Regions from separate parts of the Microbacterium sp. NPDC055442 genome, predicted to be linked through region 1. Evidence: riboswitches for the same ligand, from Rfam matches in the RefSeq annotation. Region 1 holds a riboswitch; the other holds the start of a gene.
The links. A riboswitch is a leader RNA that binds a small molecule or an ion and turns the genes downstream of it on or off. The one in region 1 is predicted to bind thiamine pyrophosphate.
Positions count from the first base shown of each region.

Region 2: linked by a shared signal. The riboswitch ahead of ACWIBS_RS09330 (ECF transporter S component) and the one ahead of ACWIBS_RS03695 (ABC transporter substrate-binding protein) in region 1 are both predicted to bind thiamine pyrophosphate.

Region 1 covers NZ_JBSHLF010000001.1:747,694-756,429, forward strand. Annotated here, with positions in the region: gene ACWIBS_RS03685 (ABC transporter ATP-binding protein) at 36-785, opposite strand; gene ACWIBS_RS03690 (ABC transporter permease) at 782-1,552, opposite strand; gene ACWIBS_RS03695 (ABC transporter substrate-binding protein) at 1,558-2,577, opposite strand; TPP riboswitch at 2,602-2,711, opposite strand; gene ACWIBS_RS03700 (YkoF family thiamine/hydroxymethylpyrimidine-binding protein) at 2,751-3,374, shown strand; gene ACWIBS_RS03705 (NtaA/DmoA family FMN-dependent monooxygenase) at 3,376-4,692, shown strand; tRNA gene ACWIBS_RS03710 (tRNA-Tyr) at 5,011-5,095, opposite strand; gene ACWIBS_RS03715 (PfkB family carbohydrate kinase) at 5,184-6,089, opposite strand; gene ACWIBS_RS03720 (FBP domain-containing protein) at 6,086-6,586, opposite strand; gene ACWIBS_RS03725 (bile acid:sodium symporter family protein) at 6,657-7,571, opposite strand; gene ACWIBS_RS03730 (glycoside hydrolase family 13 protein) at 7,729-8,736, opposite strand, start outside.
Region 2 covers NZ_JBSHLF010000003.1:424,262-432,997, forward strand. Annotated here, with positions in the region: gene ACWIBS_RS09305 (enoyl-CoA hydratase/isomerase family protein) at 1-477, shown strand, start outside; gene ACWIBS_RS09310 (LssY C-terminal domain-containing protein) at 474-1,295, shown strand; gene ACWIBS_RS09315 (hypothetical protein) at 1,292-1,807, shown strand; gene ACWIBS_RS09320 (DnaJ domain-containing protein) at 1,865-2,803, shown strand; gene ACWIBS_RS09325 (D-alanyl-D-alanine carboxypeptidase) at 2,808-4,310, opposite strand; TPP riboswitch at 4,350-4,459, shown strand; gene ACWIBS_RS09330 (ECF transporter S component) at 4,453-5,079, shown strand; gene ACWIBS_RS09335 (ABC transporter ATP-binding protein) at 5,085-6,563, shown strand; gene ACWIBS_RS09340 (energy-coupling factor transporter transmembrane component T family protein) at 6,560-7,348, shown strand; gene ACWIBS_RS09345 (DUF488 domain-containing protein) at 7,349-7,696, opposite strand; gene ACWIBS_RS09350 (SDR family NAD(P)-dependent oxidoreductase) at 7,796-8,557, shown strand; gene ACWIBS_RS09355 (enoyl-CoA hydratase/isomerase family protein) at 8,554-8,736, shown strand, end outside.

The DNA of each region.
Region 1 (8,736 bases):
ATCGGCGAGTCCTCGGCGGGGCCATCCGCGCGCGTCTAGCCGGCACGCAGCAGGTCGCGCAGCCGCTCTTCCAGGGCGGGCACTCGCGGATCCGTCACGAACCCCTCCCCCCGCGGGATGTCCCTCGACACCACGGCCTCACCGATGATCCGGGCGGGACGGCGCGAGATGACGTAGACGCGGTCCGACAGCCGGACCGCCTCGCGGATGTCATGCGTCACGAGCAGCACGCTCCACCGGTGCTGCGCCCAGACGGTCAGCAGCCACTCCTGCATCTCGTCGCGGGTGATCGCGTCGAGCGCACCGAACGGCTCGTCGAGCAGGAGCAGCGGCTTGCCCTGCACGACCGTGCGAGCTAGCGACACCCGCTGCCGCATCCCTCCGGACAGCTGGCGCGGGTAGCGCCGCTCACTGCCGGACAGCCCGAAGGCGTCGAACAGCTCGCCGGCGCGGCGCCGCGCTTCACGCCGTGGCACGCCCGCGACCTCGAGCCCGATCGCGGCGTTGTCGAGAGCGCGACGCCACGGCAGCAGCACGTCTCGCTGCGGCATGAACGCGAAGGGCCGCTCTCGTTCCGGCACGGGGGCGCCGTCGAAGAGGATCCGGCCGGCATCGGCGACGAGCTCACCCGTGAGCAGCGAGAGGAGCGTCGACTTGCCGCTGCCGCTCGGGCCGATCAGGCTCACGATCTCACCGGGCGCGACCGACAGAGTGAGGTCATCGAGCACCGGCATCCCGTCGAAGCCTTTGCGGATGCCGGTGAGTTCCAGGCCGCCGACGTTCATCGCAGTGCACCCTTCTCGACGCGCAGCCAGGGCAGTACGAGGCGTTCCACCAGACCGACGAGCCCGTAGAGAAGGAGTGTCAGCACCGAGCTGACCGCGACGGCCGCGAGCACCAGATCCGTTCGGAACACGTTCTTCGCGCTCTGCATGTAGACGCCCAGGCCCGAGACGGCGCCGGCGTACTCCGCGAAGATCGCGCCCACGACGGCGTAGGTGATCGAGATGCGCAGCGAGGAGAAGAACGACGGCATCGCCGTGGGCAGCCGGACCATGCGGAACACGGTGCGTGTGCCCGCCCCCATCGAGCGCAGCAGGTGCTCGGCGTCGGGATCGGCGGAGGCGAAGCCGCGCATGAGTCCCACCACCATCGGGAAGAACGTGACGAACGCGACGAGCAGCACCTTCGGCAGCAGACCGAACCCGAACCACAGCACGACCAGCGGCGCGAGCGCGATGAGCGGCAGGGTCTGGCTCACGATGAGCAGCGGCATCACCGCCCGCCGTCCGAGCGCGAAGAAGTCGAGCGCGGTCGCGGTGAGGAATGCGACCGCGATCGACAGCGTGAAGCCCAGTGCGGTCGCGGTGAGCGTGGGGATCGTGTGGCGCAGCAGCACCTCCCGCTCGCCGAACCCCTGCTCGAGGATCCGGGTCGGCGAGGGCAGGACGCCGGCCGCGACGAGGCCCGCGTTCGCCACGACCTCCCACAGAACGAGGATCGTCAGTGCGGCGGCGATCGGGGGCAGGACGACGCCGACGGTGCCGCGCATCCTGCTCACTCGAGGTAGTCGGTCGAGTAGTACTCCGACCAGTCGGGCGCCTCGGTCACGACCGCCCCCGCGGCATCCGTCAGCACACCGTGGGCGATGAGGAACGCGCCGAAGTCCTCCCACTTCTGGGGCACGGCCTCGCCGATCGCGACGCCGTCGGCGACGAAGTACTCCTCCGCGAGCAGGGTCGCGCTGCGCGTCACGAGCTCTTCCGCGGCGCCCAACGTGTCGGAATTGGCCTCGATGAGGATGCGAGCCGCGTTCTCGGGCTCGGCGGCGGCATACGCGTAACCGCGCTGCACGGCTGAGACGAACGCCCGAGCCGTCTCGGGGTTCACCTCCAGGTAGGCGTCGCTCGAGACGATCCCCGTCGACTGCAGGTCGGGCACGCCGTAGTCCTGGTAGCGGAACGCGCGGTAGGGGTGACCGTCGATGTCGGCCTGGATGTCCTGCCACGTCGAGACCGAGAGCGTGAAGTCGATGCGCTGCTGACTCAGCGCCTCATAGGCGCCGGTGTCGAGCACGACCTCTTCGAAGTCGCCGTCGCCGCCGTCGCCCTGGATCACGGCACGCGCGAGCGCGCCGTAGAGCGGCGAGCCGAAGCCGCCGAAGACCCCGCCGTCGAGGTCCGCGGGGCGCTCGATGTCGTCGCGGTCGCCGAGGAGCACCAGTTGGCCCGTATCGGACTGCGTCACCTGGAAGACCGATACGACGTCTCGACCCGCCGTGCGAGCCAGCTGCACGCCCGCTTGACCGGCCAGCCCGAAGTCCGCCGACCCGGCAGAGACCAGCTCGGGCACCGAGGTCGAGGCGTACGGCAGGATCTCGACGTCGATCCCCGCCTCGTCGAAGTATCCGAGCGCATCGGCGACGTACACGCCGATGTGGTTGGTGTTCGGCGCCCAGTCCAGGGCGAACGTGACCTTCTCGAGGTCGTCGGGCGAGTCCGCCGACCCGGCTGCGCAGCCGGTGAGACCGAGCGCGACGATGGAGATGGATGCCGCGAGGGCGTGGAGTTTTCGCATGGGTGTGCCCCTCTGATCGGGCACGGGTGAAGAAGAGATGCCTCCCTGCGCTGGCATTATCCAGATCAGGTTCGACGGTCGAAGGTTGGGACCTTCCTCTCAGCCCGGTCTACCGAGCTCCCGTGTACCGACGAGCGTAGCCGAGATCCGCAGAAGGGCTATCGTGGTGCGTCATGCCCCCCGTGATACATCAGAACGCGCTCACTCCGACCGAGTACGGGGTGGGCGCGCGCTTCACCCTCTCGGTCTACGACTCCGCCTACGTCGACATCATCCTGGGTGCGCTCGCGACCGCCGACGCGAGCGCCGTGACCGTCGACACGACCGACATCTCCACCTTCGTGGGCGGCGCCGAGAACGACGTGCTGCGCTATCTGCGCGACGTCATCGCCTCCGCGTCCTCCGGCGGAGCGCACGTGTCCGCGGCGATCCTGCTCTCCCGAGGCTGCCCCGGCGAACTGCAGTGCGAGCTTCCCGCGGGGGTGGATGCGATCGGCGCCGAACCGGTGCAGCTCGCGGCCACCGGCATCCGTGCACGCGCCCACTGGTCGCTGTATCCCCTGCTCGACGGCGGTGCCGACGGCGATCACATGACGGCGATCTACGACGCGATCGAGCACGCGAAGGAGATCGGCGTGTACGCGGGTTCGGACCACTACGCGACGCGCCTGGACGGCGACCTCGCCGACGTGCTGACGACCGTCGCGAACGCCTGGATCGCGGTGGGACGAACCGTGCAGCACGTGACGACCCACGTCACGATCTCGATCAACAGTCCGACTCTCGCGGCGAGCTGACGTGGCGAGGCAGATGCACCTCGTCGCGATGGTGAATCCGCCGACGAGCCAGTATGCCGAGAACTGGCGCAACCCGCTCGGGCGGGCCGACTGGCTGCGCGGCGAATTCTTCGCTGACCTGGGGCGGATGCTGGAGCGCGGCCGGTTCGACATGATCTTCTTCGCCGACGCACTGGCGGTGCCCGAAGCCGCGGACGGCACGGTCGACACGACCCTGGCGACCGGCGGGAAGGGCAGCATCTACCTCGATCCGATCTCGCTCATCTCGCTCGTCGCGGGAGTGACGAGCCGGATCGGGCTCGGCGCGACCGTGTCCACGAGCTTCGCGCCGCCGTACACGATCGCGCGGCAGCTCCTGACCGTCGACCAGCTGTCGGGTGGACGCGTCGCGTGGAACATCGTGACCTCCACGACGAACGCCGAGGCCCGCAATCACGGGCGTGAGAGCATCGCGGGGTCGGCCGCTCGGTACGACAAAGCCGACCGGGTCGCGGAGACGGTCGTGGATCTGTGGAAGAGCTGGGATGCGGACGCACTCGTGCTCGACCGCGAAGCGCGCCGGTTCGCGGATCCGGACCGCGTGCACCGAGTGCCGGCGCGCAACGCCGACCTGGCGCGCGGACCCCTAACGGTGCCGGCGAGTCCGCAGAGGCACCCCGTGCTCATGCAGGCGGGAGCTTCGCCGCGCGGACGCGATTTCGCGGCGCGATGGGCGGAGGTGGTCTTCGCGATCGGAGACTCCGAAGACCAGATGCGGGCCTTCCGCCAAGAGCTGCGCGGGCGCGCCGAGCGAGATCACGGCAGGGATCCGGACAGCATCCGTGTCCTGCAGGGTCTGCAGCCGGTGCTCGGGCGGACGGACGCCGATGCGCAGTCGCGGCTGGAGCAGCTGCGCGCGCAGATCTCGCTCGACGACGCCCTGGTCAAGCTCGCTCGGCTGCTGCATGCCGAGTCGCTCGACCCCGCCGCATCCGCCGTCACGACACTCGAGGCGCACCGGGGTGCGACGGGGAGCGTCGCGTTCGAGGACATGCTCGCCGCGGTGAGCGCGCAGCGCGGCTACACCGTCGCCGACCTCGCGATCGAGCAGGCGCTGAATCAGCTGCATCCTCAGATCGTGGGCTCGCCGGCGAGCGTCGCCGACGAGCTCGAGCACCTGTTCCGCGGCGAGGCCGCCGACGGGTTCATCATCATGCCGGCGCTGTACCACTCGTCGTTCGAAGAGTTCGTGAACGGCGTCGTGCCCGAACTGCAGCGTCGCGGTGTGTTTCGCACCGAGTACGCGGGACCGACGCTCCGCGACAACCTGCGGGGCTGATCTCTCGACGTCGCCGGCCCCAACATCGATGCGCGCCGCCCGCACGCAGCCCGCGCATCGTCGACGTGCGCCGCCCGCATCGTCGAGGTGCGGCGCCCCGCACGCAGCCCGCGCATCGTTGAGGTGCGCCGCCCGCACGCAGCCCGCGCATCGTCGACTTGCGCCCTATGTCGGACACGCCCGGCGTGTCGCCGACACAGGGCGCAAGTCGGCGAACGGGGACGGGCTGACGCGAGAGGGATGCCGCCGCTCGGGCGGCAGGGGCAGCAAGGGCATACGCAGAAAGCGGGCGCAGGCGCGCGGATCGCGGGGGGAATGTGGTGGCGAGTGAGGGATTCGAACCCCCGAATGCTGAGCAGTCTGATTTACAGTCAGATCCCTTTGGCCGCTTGGGTAACTCGCCGGGTGCGCACCCGCCCAGCTTTTTCAGTCGACCGGAGGCGCGATCCACAATCTTACGCGCATCTTGCCGGTGTTCGAAATCGACCCGCTCAGGTGCCGATGCGACCCAGGTCCATGCCGTCCAGAGCCCTCGGTGTGCGCAGCAGCGCGCCCTCGAAACGGCACGTGGCGGCGGCCATCTCCATCGCGTCGCGAAGCACCGCGTCCCAGCCGTCGGCGTGCGTCGGCGAATGGTCCACGAGCCCGGCGAGCGCGGCGGCGAAGGCGGCGTCGCCGGCACCCATCGTGTCGACGATCCGGCCGGGCAGTCGCGGCACCGGTCGGGTCAGGACCACGTCGCCCGCTTCGATCGTGGCGCCCGCCGATCCGCGGGTCGCGAGCACGGCGTGCGCGCCGAGCTCGACCATCCGCGCCCGCACGGCGTCGAGCGGCGCGCGATAGAGCAGCCGCGCGTCGTCGTCGCCGACCTTGATCAGCCGAGCGCCGGGCACGACGCGCTCGAATCCCTGCACGAATGCGGCTCGGTCGCGCAGCATCCCGGGTCTGGGGTTCGGGTCGATCGCGACGGATGCTGCGTCGGCGAGCGCGTCGCGCAGCTCATCCGCCTGCTCGGGGTCGTCGAAGGCGACGCAGCTGACGGCGACGAGATCGGCCGCTGCGATGACGGCGCGCTCGCGTTCGCCCAGCCGGATGCGGCGACGCCGGGCCGCCTCGTTGAACTCGTACTGCGGTTCCCCTCGCGTGCGCGTGCTCACGGCGCGCGCGGAGCCGTGCGGTGCGGGGGTCGCGATCAGCCCGACGCCGAGGTCGCCGAGGTATCGGCGGATGCGCGAGCCCGCGTCATCATCGCCCACCATCGCGATGAGGGTCGCCGGCACGCCGACCCGGACGAGGCCGACCGCGACGTTGAGCGCGGCTCCGCCGACGAATTCGCGGATGCCGCGGGGGTCGCGCAGCTCGTCGATCAGCGCGTCGCCGATGACGACGACCGTCACCGGCGCGAGCCCGCTGTCTCGAGCACGCGCGCGACGAACGCTTCGACGCGCGCGCGGGTGCCGTCGATGCGGCGGTCCACGCTCGCGCGGATCTCGCTCGGCGCGAGCGGAGCCGCCAGTCGCACGTTCTCGTGGCACGACAGGTCGGAGCAGATGTAGGTGCCGACGCTGTCGCCGTGCTCTCCCGCCTCGCCGGCCCTGCGCGCCGTGAAGAGCGCCACCTGGTCGGAAGGCTGCATCGTGTGACACAGGTTGCACATCGATGCCCGGGCGCGCGACGAGCCGTCGGCGGCGCGCAGCACGACCCCGTGCGGCTCACCGTCGATCTCGGCGACGATGTAGCCGCGGGAGCGCGTGCGCGGGTCGCGCCACGCGTAGAAGTCGAGGTGGTCCCAGTCGGTGATGACGAAGTCGACCGGCACGGCGAGCAGTCGCACATCGTCGGGCGAGGCGTTGGCCATGGCGGCTCGGAGAACGTCTTCCGTGAGCGGGCGCATCCCCTCAGTCTACGAACGCCCCTCCGCCCCGGACCCGCGAGACTGCATCTGCGCGCCGAGGATGCGGGGTTTACCCACGGTCTCGGCCGCCCGATGCGGTCTCACGGTCTGGGCGGGGTGGGGTGGCGGCATCCGCTCGGTCGCGTCCGCGGATGAGGAAGCCGAACCCGAAGGCGACGAAGAACATCAGCACTCCGTAGACGGCTGCCGGCAGCGACAGCTCCACCGAGCCGAGGACCGTCTGCGCGATGACGATCGCGAGGGTCGCGTTGTGAATGCCGATCTCGAACGACGAGGCGATCGCCTGGCGCTTGCCGACGCGCAGCCAGCGGGGTACGAGGTATCCGATGGCGAGGCTCACGAGGCAGAACACGATCGTGATGAGCGACAGCCGCGCGAAGTTCTCGACCAGCAGCGCCCAGTTCGACGCGACGGCGCCGGCGATCACGACGACCAGGATGATGACCGACGCGATGCGCACGGGCTTGTCCATGCCCGCGGCGAAACGCGGCCAGAAACGGCGCACGAGCATGCCGCCCGCGACGGGCAGCAGCACGATCGCGAACACCTCGAGCGCCTTGGACCACTGCATGCCGAGCTGATCGTCGAACGGCTCGAAGTACCAGATCGCGAAGTTCGTGATGAGCGGCAGCGTGATGACGGCGATGACCGAGTTCACGGCGGTGAGCGAGATGTTCAGCGCGATGTCGCCGCGGAACAGGTGGCTGTACAGGTTCGCCGTCGTGCCGCCGGGAGACGCGGCGAGCATCATCATGCCGACGGCGAGGACCGGCGGCAGCTGGAAGGCGATCACGAGCCCGAAGCAGATCGCCGGCAGCAGCAGGAGCTGGCAGGCGAGGGCGACGATCACCGCTTTGGGCTGCTTCAGGACTCGGGCGAAGTCGCCGAGGGTGAGGCTCAGCCCGAGGCCGAACATGATGATGCCGAGGGCGACGGGCAATCCGACGGTGGTCAACGCTGACATGGCACTCAGTGTGCCCGATACCGCGATCCGGTGTCACGCGTTCTCCACACGTCGCGTGCCCGACCCCCTACCCGCGAGACTGCAACGGCACGCCGAACCAGCGGGTAAAGCCCACGGTTTCGGCCTCCCGTTGCAGTCTCGCGGTCAAGAGGCCGTGTCAGGAGGGGACGCGCACGCCGGGGAGCGACCAGGCGGCGAAGGCCGGGCCCTCGGCCGAGAGCACGACGGCGCCGTCGACCGCTGTCGCGAGCGTCGCGTCGCCGACGAGCGCCCGCGCGCTCTCCGCTCCGGCGAGAGCGCCGGGCACGAGCTCGACGTCGGCGTCTCCGCGCGTCGCGAGCACGACGATCGTCTCGTCAGCCGACTCGCGCGCGAACACGACGGTCTCGTCGTCGACGTGCAGCCACCGCAGCCCGCCGCTGCCGAGCACGGCGTGCTCGCGCCGCAGCGCGATGAGCGAGCGGTAGAGCTCGAGCCGTTCGGCGACGGCGGGTTCGTCCTCGCTCCCCCATGGCATGGGCGTGCGGCTGGACTCGCCGTCGGCTCCGACCAGCCCGTACTCGTCGCCCGCGAACACGACCGGCAGACCCGGCAGGGTCATCGACAGCCCCACCGCGACGGGGATGCTGCCCGGCGCCGCGTTCGTCGCGAACCGGGCCGTGTCGTGGGTGTCCAGCGGCTGCATGTTGCCCAGGCGCACCCGCCACGGGATCCCCGCCGTGAACCGCACGACCGCGTCGACGAACTGACGCGCCGTATAGCGCGGGATGCCGCCCACCGGCTGCGTGAAGAACCACGGCTCGGTGCGCTCCTCGCCTTCGGCCGTGAGATAGGCCCGCCCCGTCGGTTCGGACAGCCAGCCCCACAGCGGGCGCGTGAACGAGGGGTACGTCATCGCCCCGTGCCAGCCGTCGCCCTGCAGGTCGCTCGCGGCGTCGTTCGTCGACTCGCCGAGGAGGATCGCGTCGGGGTTGATCCGCCGCATCGTCTCCTGCAGCAGCTGTCGTACCTCGGCGTTGAGGTCGATGTCGCCCAGGCGCCCCGTCATGTTCGCGACGTCGATGCGCCACCCGTCGGTCGAATACGGCGGCTCGAGCCACCGCGCGACGACGGAGTCCGGCCCGTCGACGAACGCCGCCCGCAGCTTCTGCGAGGCCCAGTTGAA
Region 2 (8,736 bases), on a different contig from region 1:
GATGTGCGCCACGCCCTCCAGACGCGGGCCGATCCCGAGACCCCGACCGAGCTCGTCATGCTGTTCGATGAGACGCCCGGGCCGTCGCGCCTCGAGGCGTCCCGCGAATGGATCGACGACGCCTTCTCGGCCGACACCGTCGCCGAGATCGTCGACCGTCTGCACGCCCGCGCAGAGCCCGACGCGCACGCGGCCGCCGACGTGCTGGCCGAGCTGTCGCCGACGGGGCTCGCCGTGACCCTCGCCTCGGTGCGCGCCGCGCGCGAGGCCGCGGGCCTGCGCGACGTGCTCGCGCAGGAGTACGGCCTGGTCATGTGGTTCGCCCACACGCAGCCCGACCTGCTCGAGGGCATCCGCGCGCAGCTGGTCGACAAGGACCGCTCGCCGCGCTGGAACCCGCCGAGCCTGGCCGAGATCGCCCCCGATCTCGCCGAGAACGCCCTCGGCTTCGAACCGGGCACGCCTTTGTGGGCCTGACGCCCCGGCGTCGCACAGCGTCGATCGGAATCGCGATCGACGGGTTCTTCTTCGTCTTCGCGGGCCTCGCAGCGGTGTGGCTCGCCTACCTCAGCCTGACCGAGACCTTCCAGGTCGGCTGGTGGGGCGTGCTGTTCGCCGTGCTGTTCTGGCTGCTGCTGGCCTATCTCGTGCTGCCTCGGCTGCATCGCATCCTCACGACGATCTACGTCCCCGACTACTTCATCGGACGCGCGCGCACGAGCGACGGCCTGCTGGGCGACCCCTTCAACCTCGCGTTCCTCGGCGAGGGAGGCCAGATCGAACGGGCGATGCGCGCGGCGGGCTGGACGAAGGCCGACCCCGTCACGCTCGCGTCGTCGGTGACCATCGTCACGTCGACGCTGCGGCGGCGCAGCTATCACGAGGCGCCCGTCAGCCCGCTGTTCCTGTTCGGGCGTCAGCAGGACTTCGCGTACCAGCAGGAGGTCGACGGCAATCCCGCGCAGCGCCACCACGTGCGGTTCTGGCGGTGCCCCGACGGCTGGCTCCTGCCGGGCGGCCGTCGCGTGGACTGGCTCGCGGCCGGGACGTTCGACACGAGCGTGGGGCTGTCGCTGTTCACGCTGCAGGTCACGCACCGCATCGACGCCGACACCGACGTCGAGCGGGACCACATCGTGAAGACCGTGACGGGCGCCGATCCCCGCGTGACGGTCGACGTCATCCGCGACTTCTCGACGGGGTATCACTCGCGAAACGGCGGAGGCGACAGCATCCGCACCGACGGCGACCTGCCGATCGTCGACGTGCGCGCGATCGCCGAGGTGACGACATGACCGGGATGCCGCGCAAGCGCCCCGCCTTCGAGCCGGCCTCGCGGCTGCTCGTGCCGACCGGGTACGACCCGGGCATGCGCCGGCCCGCCCCCATCGTGGCGGGCTTCGTGCTCGTGATGCTGCGCGTGCTCGCCGGCGCGGTCATGCTGCTGGGTGTCGCGTTCGGATGGGACTGGCTCATCCTGCCCGACGGCGACGAGCTCGCGTCGCTGCGAGAGGACACCGTGACCGGTCCCGTGGCGATCGCGCTCATCGTCGTCGTGGGCTCGATCACGCTGCTGCTCGATCTGACGTTCGGCGTGCTGGTCTTCCGCGGCCGCAACATCGCCCGCGTCATCGTCATGCTCGTCTCGGTCGTCTCGATCACGTCGTCGTTCGTCGCGTGGTGGGCGCAGGGGCAGGACATCACCCTGCGCACGACCTTCGTGTCGCTGAGCCTGGACATCCTGATCCTGCTGGCGCTGTCCAGCCGCGGCGCCGCCGCCTACGCGCGGCGTCACGAACGACGCTGAGGGCGACGTGGCATAACCTGTAAGCCGCCGCGGCCGCGGCGCCGATCGGGAGGGTGCGTGTTCGACAGTCCGCTCTCGGCGTCGGCCTACGACGTGCTCGGCGTCGCCCCCGATGTCGACGACGAGACGCTGCGCCGCGCCTATCGTCTGCGCCTGCGGCAGACCCACCCCGACACGGGCGGGGAGGCCGCCGTCTTCGTGCAGGTGCAGCGCGCGTGGGAGCTCGTCGGCACGATCCAGGCGCGCGCCGCCTACGACCGCGGACACGGGTTCGGGGCGCACGCCGCGCCGAGCTTCGCTCAGGATGCCGCGGGCTGGCGTCCGCCGCGCCCCGCGGCCGACACGCGGCCGCGGGCCCGGTCGCACGGTCATCCCGGGGGCTGGAACCGCGAGCGCTATCTGCGACTCATGCGGGAATGGGTCGGCCGGGGCGTCGACCTCGACGACCCCTACGATCCCGCCCTCGTGCGCTCCGCGCCCCACCACCTGCGCGGACTCCTCGCCGACGCGCTCGCCGAAGAGGCGACGGCCCGCATCGTGGCCGATCTCGGGATGGGCTACACCGTGTGGCACGACGTGCGTGCGGCCGCTCGCGGAGACGGGCCCGACGCCAAGATCGACCACATCGTGCTGGGGCCGAGTGGACTGTATGCCGTGCAGTCGGCCGACACGGGCGGCCCCGTGCGCGTGCGCCGGGGCGAGCTCATCGGCGAGGGGGTGACGGGTGCGCCCCTGGCGACCCTGGTCGGCCGCACACGCGCCCTCGCGCGCGCCGCGGGGGTGCGGTTCGGCGGAGCGATCGTCGTGCTTCCCGACGACGACGTCGCGCACCCCATCGACGAGCTCGGGAAGGTGCGCGGCACTCCCGTCGCGATCGTGTCGCGCAGCGCCCTGTCGACGATCCTGCGCCGCGGCGTGGCCGGCGCGCGGTCGATCGGCGGGACCGAGGTCTTCGACCTGCGCACCCGCCTTCAGCAGACCGTGCGCTTCGCCTGATCGGTCAGCTGGTCAGCCCGAACAGTTCGAGCGGGTGCGTCAGTCGCCACCAGGCATCCGGATCTGCGATGTCGTCGGAAAGACGCAGCGGCACGGCGGCGCGATCGAGCGGGCCGACGGCCGAGAGTTCGCCGACCGTGGCGCCCTTCGCGCGTGCGTCACCGAGGTCGAACGCGGTCGACACGGCGGCGGCGCTGCCGTTCCACAGCACGACGGCGGCATCCTCGGCGGTGACGATCGGCACGTTCGCGCCCCACGCGGTCGTCGCCCGGCCCACCGTCGTGCCCGCTTCGACCGAGGGCCGCGGCTGCAGCTCGGTCTCGATCTGGGCATAGAGGGCGCGTGAGACGGCGACCCGGGCGTCGCCGTCGGGCTGTCCCAGCACCGACGCGTACACGCGCACGGGGGTCTCGCCCACCATGACGTCTTTCGCCGTCAGCACGTTCCAGGTGTCCAGGGTGCCCGTCTTGACGCCGATGACGCCGGCATCCTCGAGCAGCCGGTTCGTGTTCTCGATGACGCCCACGCCCGGAAGGTCGACGGAGCGCTTGGCGACGATCTCGGCGATGACGGGGTGGGCGAGGGCCTTCTGCGCGAGGGTCAGCAGGGCGGCGGGGGTCGCGATGTTGCGCGGGTCCAGTCCCGTGGGCTCGACGACCTCGATGCCCTCGACGCCGTGCGTGCGGAGCCATCCGTTCGCCGCCTCCGCGAAGATCTCGTCGGTCGGCCAGAGCGTCGTTGCGAGGCGGTCGGCGTAGTTGTTGCCCGAGGCGATGAGCATGCCTTCGAGCATCTGGTACTGCGTCAGGGCCCCGCCGACGGGAACATCGAGCGCCGATTCGCCGTTGGCGCGGTACTGCCAGTATCGCGTTCGGTCGTACCCCGTGAACCGGTACTCGGGCCCCGCCTCGCCGAGTTCGAGCGGCATCTCCTCGAGCACCGCGAGTGCCGTGACGACCTTCGTGATGCTCGCGATGCTGAGCGGTTCGGGCATCGACGCGAGCTGCGTGTCGAAGCCGTCGACCGCGACGGCGGCGGCGCCGACGTCGGGCCAGGGCAGAGCGGCCTCCGCCGCGGCGACGGGCTGCACGCCGATCGCCTCGATCGTCGGCGCGACGGCGTGCAGGGGCCACAGCAGCGTGGTGGCGGCATACGCCCCCACGACGAGCGCGACGAGCGAGGCGGGGACGAGCACACCCGCGCGCAGCGGCGACCGGCGCGGACCCCGTCCGAGCAGATCGGGGCCGGGCTCGGCGGGCACCGGCGACATCCCCACCCGAGCGGAGTCGACCCACGCGAGGGCTCGCCGACCCGACAGTGCGCCGGCGGTGATGGCGGGCGCGTCCGTGCTCGTGCGCGGCAGATCAGGAGAGGGGAGCGTCACGTCGGTCGTCGTCGCCGACGCCGTCGGCGCCTCATCGGCCTCGAGGGTCGCCGTCACCGCGCGCATGGCCGCCTGATTGCGCAGGGCACGGCGCGAGGGCGGTGGGGTGATGTCGGGGGCCACCCGCCTACGGTACAACGCGCGGCGGGCGGCTATACTCATCGGCACAACCACGGGAGTCCGGTGAGCCGGGCTGAGAGGAAGCGACCCACGCTTCGACCGTCGAACCTGATCCGGATCATGCCGGCGCAGGGAGGAGCATCCGATGCACACCGTCACGTCCGCATCCACCCGGTCCACGAACGTCCGCAGGCTGCGCTGGAGAGTCGTCGACATCGTCGTCGCGAGCGTCATCGGCGTCGCGTCGGGACTCATCTTCCTGCTGTGGAACATCGGCTATCTCGGGCCCAAGACGCTGCTCGAACCGCTCGCGCCGGGCATCCAGGGTCTGCTCGACGGCCCCTGGCTCTTCGCCGGCGTGCTGGGCGCGCTCATCATCCGAAAGCCCGGCGCCGCGATCTACACCGAGACGCTCGCCGCCGTCGTCTCGGCGCTCGTCGGCAACACGTGGGGCGGGTTCCTCACGATCGAGGCCGGTCTCGTGCAGGGCCTCGGCGCCGAGCTGATCTTCCTGCTCTTCCTCTACAAGCGCTGGTCGTTCCCCGTTGCCGTGCTGGCGGGCGCGGGTGCGGCGCTGACCGGCGGGATCAACAACCTGCTCCTGTGGTACCCCGGAGCAGATGTGACCTTCACGGTCATCTACATGATCAGCACGCTCCTCTCGGGTGCCGTGATCGCGGGCGCGCTGTCGTGGGTGCTCGCCCGCGGGCTCGCCGCGACGGGGGCGCTCGACCGGTTCGCGTCGGGGCGCGCGGCACGCGTGCGCGTCTAGCCGTGATGAGCACCGTCTCCGGCCCCGCCGTCGTCGAGGCGCGCGGGTGGGGGTGGCGCCACGCGTCGCGTCACGCCTGGGCCGTGCGCGAGGCGACCTTCCGCATCGAGCCCGGCGAGCGCGTGCTGCTGCTCGGGGCGTCGGGATCGGGCAAGTCGACGCTCCTGCACGGCCTGGCGGGCGTGCTCGGCGGCGAGGAGGAGGGCGAGTCCGAGGGCGAGCTGCTCATCGACGGCGTGCCGGCCGCGGCAGTACGAGGCCGGGCGGGACTTGTGCTGCAGGACCCCGACTCGCAGGTGATCCTCGCCCGCGTCGGCGACGACGTCGCGTTCGGCTGCGAGAACTTCGGCATCCCGCGCGAGGAGATCTGGCGGCGCGTCGCGAGCTCGCTCGACGCCGTCGGCCTCGATGTGCCGCTCGACCGGCCGACGAAGCAGCTGTCCGGCGGCCAGAAGCAGCGCCTCGCGCTCGCCGGCGCGCTCGCGATGCGCCCCGGGCTCGTGCTGCTCGACGAGCCCACGGCCAACCTCGACCCCGACGGGGTCGGAGAAGTGCGCGCCGCCGTCGCCGCGATGCTCGACGCGCACGACGCGACCCTCGTCGTCGTCGAGCACCGCGTCCAGGTGTGGCTGCCGCTGGTGACCCGCGTCATCGTGCTGGGTGCGGGCGGCGTCGTGGCCGACGGACCCGTCGACGACGTGCTGCGCGGTCGCGCCGTCGAGCTCGCGGCAGGCGGCGTGTGGGTTCCCGGGCATCCGCCCGCGCACCCGCCCGCGCCGCCGCGACCCGCCGGTGCCGTGCTGCTCGAAGCGCGCGACCTCGCCGTCGAGCGCGTGCGCGGACGCGCCGTCGCGACGGGCCTGGAGGTCGACGTGCGCGCCGGCGCGGCCCTCGCCGTGACGGGCCCCAACGGCGCGGGGAAGTCCACGCTCGGCCTCACGCTCGCGGGCCTGCTGCCACCGGCATCCGGATCCCTGCGGGCGCACCCGCTGCTCGCTGACGGCGCGGGCGACTCGCCGATCGGCTGGGCGTCGCGGCAGCTGCTGACCCGCATCGGCACCGTCTTCCAGGACCCCGAGCACCAGCTCCTCGGACGCACCGTGCGCGGCGAGCTCGAGATCGGACCGCGAGCGCTGCGCCTGCCCGAGGACGAGATCTCCCGCCGCGTCGACGAGCTGCTCGAGCGGCTGCGCCTGGTCCGGCTCGCGGGGGCGAATCCGTACACGCTGTCCGGCGGCGAGAAGCGGCGGCTCACGGTCGCAGCGGCGCTCGCGACGGCGCCGCGCGTGCTCGTGCTCGATGAGCCCACATTCGGTCAGGACGCCCGCACGTGGGCCGAGCTCGTGGCGTTGCTGGCCCGGCTCCGCGACGAGGGCTCGGCGATCGTCACGATCACGCACGATCTCGATGTCGTCGAGGCGCTGCGCGCCGAGCAGTTCCGGATGCCGCGCCCCGATCCGGATGCCGCAGGGTCGCTGCCATGACCCTGCTCGACACGCACGCGCGCACGGGCGCCGTCGCCCGCATCAACCCCGTCGCGAAGCTCGGCGCGAGCGCGCTCATCGCGATCCCGCTCGTGCTGACGCTCGACCCCGTCTCGGCGGCGGTCGCGCTGCTGCTCGAGTGCCTGCTGCTGCCCTTCGCGGGGCTGCGCTGGCGGGAGTTCTGGATGCGGACGTGGCCCGTGTGGCTCGCCGCGCCCCTCACGGCCGTCACGATCGCGCTCTACGGCGAGACATCGGGTGAGATCTACGTCGAGTGGTTCGTCGTGCGGATCAGCGACGGCTCGCTCGAACTCGCCCTCGCGACGCTGCTGCGCGTGCTGGCGATCGCGCTGCCGTCGGTCGTGCTCTTCGTCACGGTCGACCCCACCGATCTCGCCGACGGGCTCGCGCAGATCGCGCGGCTCCCCGCCCGGTTCGTGCTCGGAGCGCTCGCGGGCCTGCGGATGGTCGGGCTCTTCCTCGACGACTGGCGGGCGCTCGAGCTCGCCCGCCGGGCCCGTGGCGTCGCCGATCGCGGCCGCATCCGGCGCTTCCTCGGCATGGCCTTCGCGCTGCTCGTGCTCTCGATCCGCCGAGGGACGAAGCTCGCGACGGCGATGGAGGCCCGCGGGTTCGGGGCGCCGACACGGCGCACGTGGGCGCGCGAATCCCGCTTCGGGGCGCGCGAATGGGCGCTCATGGGCATTGGTCTCGCGATCGCCCTCATCGCGATCGGCGCGGCGCTGTGGGCGGGCACGTGGAACTTCATCCTCGGCCCCTCGTGATCACTCGGCGAGGAGAACCTCGCGCAGGATGACGGCCTGGTTGTACTGCGGGTCGTGGGCTCCGAACAGCAGCGTGCACACGGGATGCTGCGCCAGTTCCGCCCGCAGCGCGCGGACGGCGGGGTTTCCGGCGAGCTCGGTGCGGTAGGCCGACACGAAGTCCTCCCACGGCAGGCCGCCGTGGTGGAACGCCTCGCGCAGGGCGGCGGAGGGCGCGACATCCTTCGCCCATTCGTCCAGCGCCGCGCGCTCCTTCGAGACGCCGCGCGGCCACAGCCGGTCCACGAGCACGCGGAAGCCGTCGCCGGGTTCCGCGTCGTCGTAGATCCGCTTGAGCTGCAGCTGCATGCCCCCATCCAACACCTTTCGCGGAGAGAGGGCACGGCGTCGCCCATATGCTGGACGCGACGTCGCGGCGCAGGCCGCAATCGGTTCGAAGGAGAGCACATGAATCTGACCGGAGCTTCGGCACTCGTGACCGGCGGTGCCAGCGGATTGGGTCTGGCCACGGCCCGTCGGCTCGCGGCCGAGGGGGCTGCCGTCACGATCGTCGACCTTCCCGGGTCGGTCGGAGCCGACATCGCGGCCGAGCTCGAAGGGTCGTTCGCGGCCGCCGACGTCACCTCGCCCGAGCAGGTCGCCGCCGCCGTCGAGACCGCGTCGGCGGCCGGTCCGCTGCGCGTCGTCGTCAACTGCGCCGGCATCGCGCCGCCGGCGAAGGTGCTCGACCGCGAGGGCAACCCGACGGGACTGGACGCCTTCGAGAAGATCGTGCGCGTCAACCTCGTCGGCACGTACAACGTCATCGCGCAGGCCTCGGCCGCGATCGCTCGCACCGAGCCGACCGAAGAGGGCGATCGCGGCGTCATCGTCAACACGGCATCCGTCGCGGCGTTCGACGGGCAGATCGGTCAGCCGGGATACGCCGCATCCAAGGGCGGCGTGCACGCCATGACGCTGCCGATCGCACGCGAGCTCGCCCGCCACGGCATCCGCGTCGTGACGATCGCGCCCGGCATCATGGAGACGCCGATGCTGCTGGGCCTGCCCCAGGCCGCACAGGACTCCCTCGGCCAGCAGGTTCCGTACCCGTCGCGACTCGGCCGCCCCGACGAGTACGCGCGCCTGGTGATGGCGATCGTCGACAACGAGTACCTCAACGGTGAGACGATCCGCCTCGACGGGGCGATCCGGATGGCGCCCAAGTGAGCGGCGTCCTGCTGCGGGTCGACGAGGGCCTCGCGCGGATCACCCTGAACCGCCCCGACCGGCTGAACGCCTTCGACGCCGATATGGCGCACGCGTGGGTGGATGCCACGACCGAGGCGACGTCGCGCTCCGATGTCGGAGCGATCCTGCTCGACGCGGCCGGACGCGCCTTCTGCGCG